3 regions of the Sporosarcina sp. resist genome follow, and region 1 is predicted to be linked to each of the others. Evidence: riboswitches for the same ligand, from Rfam matches in the RefSeq annotation. Region 1 holds a riboswitch; each other region holds the start of a gene.
What was found. A riboswitch is a leader RNA that binds a small molecule or an ion and turns the genes downstream of it on or off. The one in region 1 is predicted to bind lysine.
Positions count from the first base shown of each region.

Region 1 (2,208 bases):
TCCCTTGAGCGTGATACTCTCTTGCCTTAGGGGCTTCTCGAGCTACTTCAATTTCATGTATTTTCTCTAGTATCCTTTTCCCTTTGCTCTCAATGGCACTGACAATCATTTCTTTACTTGTGTCATTTGGAGCTTTAACTGTTATGAAACCAAACGAATCTATCTGAATGGCTAGCTTCTTCCTATTTCCATACTGAACATTAAATTCTATAATTTCATTTTCAATTTCAACCTTCATAACAAGCATCACCTTTATACATTTATTCTCAACCCTTGTTTATTAACTGATCCACTATTGTCTTTCTATTCTTAGCCACAATCCATCGATTCACTTCCTGATACATTCATCTTAGTGTGTATTAACCATTCTGGCAACAAACGCTCCGTAGAGTAATACAGGCGCTACATGTACAACTGCTTTTTGGGACGAAAGAATAGTGGGACTTCTTATCTGAATATAATCCGCCAAAGATATAATTTTGGCGGCTGAAACTTTCTTTATGATTTTCTCTATTTTAATAGTAAAGAAGTGTCACTTTCTATTAGGCATCACATGATTAGATGCATAGTCTTTCTTAAAAGTAAGCAAGAAGCACATTATACAACGTGCAAGAGTGCCGGAAATAGTCCAGTGAAAATGAAGGTCATCAAGCCCTTCTCACTAGTACTTTATTCAAATAAATGGGTCATCAACAGACGAAATAACATTTAAAAGAATATCAAGTCCCCATTAAATTCAGAACCTTTCTAGAACTCGGCACCTTTCCCTTGCAATTGCGTTAGAATAGAGGTAAGGTTTGTCTAATTAGAAATTCACTTATTTCAAAAATTTTGAAGTAAGGATAGAGGCGCAAAGACCATCAGTACACACGTGGAGGATGATGAGATCCTGTGACATTTGTGGAAAGGGGAATTTGCCGAAGTGGAGAGAATCTCATTTTCTTGAAGCTGGTTCTGTGTTGAATAAACACAGAATTGTCATATAGGAAACTATATGGAGGGCTATCTTATGCAAAGAAATAATTTATTATTTCTACTGCAACAACGAGCCCTTGTTGTTGCTTTTTTGCGTTCATTCACTAACTGCCCTTCTTCCTCTATTTTTTTAAAATAAATTATAGGATGTGGAGAAATAATGAATTTCGGACAAGTATTAACTGCTATGGTGACTCCTTTTGATGAAAATGGTGAAATTGATTTTCAAGCTACAAAAAACTTAATTAATTATTTAATTGCTAATGGAACAGATGGCTTAGTGGTATCTGGTACAACAGGAGAGTCTCCGACGTTAACAGAAGAAGAAAAGGTCAAATTATTCAAGTTTACAGTGGACGTTGTGAATGGCAGAGTTCCGGTGATTGCTGGTACAGGCTCGAACAACACAAAAGGATCAATTGAACTAACAATACTTGCAGAAGATGTAGGTGTCGATGGTATTATGCTCGTTGCGCCATACTATAACAACCCATCTCAAGAAGGATTATATCAACACTTTAAGACAATTTCGGAGGTCACATCTTTACCGATTATACTTTATAATGTTCCCGGACGCAGTGTTGTCAACATATCTGCTGAAACAGTCATTCGCCTTTCAAAAATACCTAATATCGTTTCTATTAAAGAGGCAAGCGGTGATTTAGATGCGATGGTCGAAATTATTACTCATACACCTGAAGATTTTTCATTGTATAGCGGTGATGATGGTTTAACAATTCCAGTGTTATCAATTGGTGGAACAGGTGTTATTTCTGTAGCATCCCATGTTATAGGAAATGAAATGCAAACGATGGTTGAACATTTCAAAAGCGGCAATATTCAAGAGGCCGCTAAGGATCATCGTAGACTACTACCTATAATGAAAGCACTTTTTGCTGCTCCAAATCCATCACCTGTAAAAGCAGCTTTGAATTTAAAAGGAATCCCTGTCGGTGGTGTCCGCTTACCTATGATTCCTTTAAACGATGAACAACTAAGTTCACTACAACAAGCACTAAATATCCATGAAAAAGTAATTTTTTAATAAACCATTGTGACAGGTACCAGGTTCTAAAACAATTCACAAATCAATAAGAACCTGGCACCCCTCACTCTATCTCATCGTCTATAAGCTTAGTGGGTGCAAAATTTAGACCCTCAGCGAGCCACGGAACCCCCTGGCAGCATAGTAGGATTCTGCTCCATTGTGATACACAAAGACAGTGTCGTAGC
Region 1 covers NZ_CP060287.1:647,742-649,949, reverse strand. The annotation lists gene H7992_RS03165 (M48 family metallopeptidase) at 1-238, opposite strand, end outside; lysine riboswitch at 836-1,013, shown strand; gene dapA (4-hydroxy-tetrahydrodipicolinate synthase) at 1,136-2,020, shown strand; gene H7992_RS03155 (DUF4256 domain-containing protein) at 2,126-2,208, opposite strand, start outside.

Region 2 (2,208 bases), 480 kb from region 1:
AGCTTTATTACCAACAGATGAGATAGAATTTGATTCGCAAGCAATGAAACGTGAAGAGGGAATTGTCTTTTTTGTCCCTCTTGCTCAAGCGGCAAATATTCCACTACTAGGGAACTTAGGGCCTAAAATACCGATTCGTTTTCATGTCATAGGTCAAGTACAAGCGACTATAGATACAAAAATTAGTGAATTTGGTATTAACAATGCCGTTGTTGAAGTGAATATATTATTAACAGTAAATGTCCAAATCATTGTCCCACTTGCAACAAAGAAAAGTGTAGTGACACAGAAGATTCCGGTAGCTATGGGACTAATTCAATCAACAGTACCTCAAATCTATACGACTGGTGGTGGGGATCCGCCATCGGTCGAAGTTCCAGCCCCTCCCGCGATAGAGGAATGAAAAGGGACTTGAAAATGGTGTGGATAACTGATAGGCTAGTAGAGGATTGAAATATCGATTGGGTAGAGGCTGCATTGCTTATTAGTCACACACGCGAGATTGACACCGATGACCGTGTGTAAAAGGAAGCTTTGCCGAAGTTTGGTAAGATCGTCGGGATCTATCAGGCTGGGGTTATTCCGAATAGGGATAACACTGTCATACATTTTTGAACATGTATGATGAGCTACAAGTCGTGAGTTAGATAAGCAGTATTAGTTATCCAACAAACGAAACGTAGATAAAGCCGGCTCCTGATGCACTCTGCTGAGTGTAATTAGTAGCCGTTTTTTTATTCCCCCTATACAGGGCCTCAACCCGACTAAATGGAGGAATAGTAGATGATAGGAACATGGGTATCAATTTTACCACCACTAATCGCAATTATTATGGTGTTTGCAACTAAACGGGTGCTGTTGTCGCTCGGAGCAGGAATAGTCTCAGGTGCTCTGCTGGCGGCGTCGTTCGGACCTGTTGAATCATTAAAAAATTTATTGGAGTCAGTTAAGGCTACATTTTGGGATGGTGGACTGAATACAGGGAACATTTACATTATCCTTTTCATCCTTCTATTAGGGGTTATCACTGCATTTGTTAGTTTATCCGGTGGAAGCAGGGCATTTGCAGAATGGGCAGTGCGGCACATCAAAACAAAACGTGGTGCAAAACTGCTCACAGTATTTCTCGGTATAGCTATTTTTGTGGATGACTATTTCAATGCATTGGCAGTTGGCCAAATTGCTCGTCCGATTACAGATCAGCATCGAGTTTCAAGAGCAAAACTAGCTTATTTCATCGATTCAACCTCAGCACCGATTTGTGTCATTTCACCAATTTCAAGTTGGGGTGCCTTTTTAATAGGCCAACTTGCACTTATATTTGGTGGTGCTGCAGCGATTAGCTATTCACCACTATCTGCCTTCATTATGATGGCGCCTATGAATTTTTACGTTATTGCAACACTTGCAATGGTGTTTTTCCTTGCGTGGACCAATTTCGATCTATTCGAAATGAAGAGACATGAACAACTTGCTACAGAAACAGGTCAATTATTTGATCCTGCTAAAACAATTCCAGGTCAGTTAAAAGAAGACTTCCCAGTACACGCACATGGCCGCGTTCGGGATTTAGTCGCACCAATCGTCACACTTGTTGCAGTGACATTTGCGGTTATGATTTGGACAGGTTATTTAGCCGGCGGATCAATGAACCTTTTGTCAATTTTTGAAAATACGGATGTCTCTCTTGCATTACTGTCGGGTGGAATTATCGCCACGCTAATAGCGGTAGTATTATATATGCAACAGATGAAAAATAATGAAACGGCAAGCTATTCTCTTATTGGCAGTGCCTTTATAAATGGATTGAAAGCAATGATGCCACCTGTGCTGATTCTTATTTTTGCGTGGTCATTATCATTCCTGATAGGAAAATTGGAAACAGGCTTATATTTATCAGAGCTTGTGTTGAAATCGAATATATCGGTTTCATTCCTGCCGGTCATCATGTTTATCCTTGCTTGTATTATGGCCTTTTCGACAGGTAGCTCATGGGGGTCATTTGGTATTCTTATGCCGATTGCAGGAACCATAATGATTGACGCGGCACCGGAAATGTTACTGCCAGCACTTGCAGCAGTACTTGCGGGAGCAGTTTTCGGCGATCATGCTTCACCGATTTCTGACACAACGATTCTATCTTCTACAGGTGCAGGCTGTAACCATATAGATCACGTTGCGACACAGTTTCCTTATGCATTAATCTGT
Region 2 covers NZ_CP060287.1:1,129,610-1,131,817, forward strand. The annotation lists gene yunB (sporulation protein YunB) at 1-403, shown strand, start outside; lysine riboswitch at 459-640, shown strand; gene H7992_RS05580 (Na+/H+ antiporter NhaC family protein) at 784-2,208, shown strand, end outside.
Region 2: it holds a riboswitch for lysine, as region 1 does, so the genes downstream of both, H7992_RS05580 (Na+/H+ antiporter NhaC family protein) here and dapA (4-hydroxy-tetrahydrodipicolinate synthase) in region 1, are expected to answer to the same signal.

Region 3 (2,208 bases), 1.2 Mb from region 1:
GCCTCAGGGAATGGATAGTGAAATCGTCCGTCAACTTCTAGATGTCAACGTCTTCATTCCGCAGCGCGGTAAAAAGAAAGATCTCGTCCATCTAGCCATCAAGAATGCTGAGATATCATTGAAAGAAAAGTTCCAACTTATTGAACGACAAGAACTTCGTACAATTGGCGCATGTGAAGAACTTGGCAAGGCGATGAATATCACCATACCGTACCGTATTGAAGCATTTGATAATTCACATATGTACGGTTCAGATGCCGTCTCTGCGATGGTGTCATTCCTTGATGGGAAACCGAACCGTAAAGACTACCGAAAGTATAAGACGAAAACTGCGGCAGCACACGATGACTATGCGGCGATGCGTGAGGTTGTAAGGCGGCGTTATATCCGTGTGCTAAAGGATGATTTGCCATTACCTGACCTAATCGTTATAGATGGTGGTAAAGGTCATATGGAAGCGGCCAGGGAAATCATTGAAGATGAGTTGAACTTGTCGATTCCAATTGCTGGACTTGCGAAGGACGATAAACACCAGACGGCGCAACTTCTCTATGGCAATCCGATTGAAATGATCCCGCTAAAGAGAACGAGTGAAGCGTTTTACTTGTTACAGCGAATTCAAGACGAGGTGCACAGGTTTGCAATTACTTTCCACAGGCAACGGCGCGAAACTAATTCATTGACATCAGCGCTCGATGGATTACCAGGCGTCGGACCGAAACGGAAAACATTATTACTTAAACACTTTGAATCTATGAAAAAGATTCGTGAAGCATCCGTTGAAGAGCTGCAACAAGCGGGCTTGCCGAAGGTGGTTGCGGAATCAGTGGAAACGTATTTCCGTGAAGAGGCATTGCGAGAAGAGAAGTAATGTGATAGAGTGAAAGCACTGAGTTTTTTCACTAAAAAATTGCATATGTAGTGAAGATAGAGGTGCGGATACCAATAGTAAATCTCCGGAAGGCGGCAGCCTGATGAACGGGATTGAAAGGAGTATTCGCCGAAGCGGACCAATCGGCTGTCACGATTGTCCTGCTGGATTTCCATTGAATAAATGGAAGTCTGTCAGGTATAAAAATACCTGGAGAGCTATCTGAACGGGGCGGCTCTTCGGCGAGCGCTCCAATCGGACCGGCTCTCATACTTATGAGGGCCGTTTTTGCGTTCAGGGGGAAATTGGAGGGAATAATTATGGAACGAATTGTAATGAAATTTGGTGGCACATCAGTTGCGAACCCCGAGAGGATTGCACGCGCTGCAAAGCTTGTACAAGGTGAAGTAAGTCGGGGGAATCAAGTTGCGGTTATCGTCTCTGCAATGGGAAAAACAACGGATGATCTTCTAAAGCTCGCCGTGGAAGTTAATCCGAAAGCGGGCCGCCGCGAACTTGATATGCTACTTGCGACAGGTGAGCAAGTAACAGCATCCCTTTTAGCGATGGCAATTGCGGCACAAGGTTTGGAGGCTCGCTCATATACAGGGTGGCAAGCGGGTGTAACGACAGAGTCAGTTCACGGCAATGCGCGAATCGAGCAAGTCCATGCAGATAAGGTTGTATCGACGCTTGAATCGGGTGCTGTTGCAGTGATAACCGGCTTTCAAGGTGCTGACAGCTCGGGTGAGTTGACAACACTTGGTCGCGGGGGATCTGATACAAGTGCTGTGGCGATTGCGATTGCAATTGATGCAGCTATCTGTGATATTTACACAGACGTTGAAGGGGTATTTACGACAGATCCAAGATTAATTGGACAAGCGAAGAAACTTGAGGAAATATCATATGATGAAATGCTTGAAATCGCGAATTTAGGCGCAGGAGTACTTCACCCAAGAGCGGTGGAGTTTGCCAAGAACCATCAAATGCCGCTTCGGGTCAGACCTGCACATATGGAAGGTGAAGGAACGATTATCAAGGAGGAAATTGATTTGGAAAACAATTTAATTGTTCGGGGCATCGCCTTTGAAAGAGATATTATTCGGATTACAGTTATGTATGACGTTCCATACAATGGCTCGCTTGCGAATATATTCACTGCACTTGCGGATCACCATGTTAACGTCGATATTATCGTCCAGACAATTATGGAAGGCGTACAGCCGTCTGTGTCATTTTCCATTAAGAAAGAGGATTTTGCAGAAGCTATTAATGTTTTGGAGACAGAAAAAGAAGCCCTTGGTTACAACAGAGCCGACTTTGAAGTGGGTCTT
Region 3 covers NZ_CP060287.1:1,841,760-1,843,967, forward strand. The annotation lists gene uvrC (excinuclease ABC subunit UvrC) at 1-871, shown strand, start outside; lysine riboswitch at 921-1,100, shown strand; gene H7992_RS09205 (aspartate kinase) at 1,192-2,208, shown strand, end outside.
Region 3: it holds a riboswitch for lysine, as region 1 does, so the genes downstream of both, H7992_RS09205 (aspartate kinase) here and dapA (4-hydroxy-tetrahydrodipicolinate synthase) in region 1, are expected to answer to the same signal.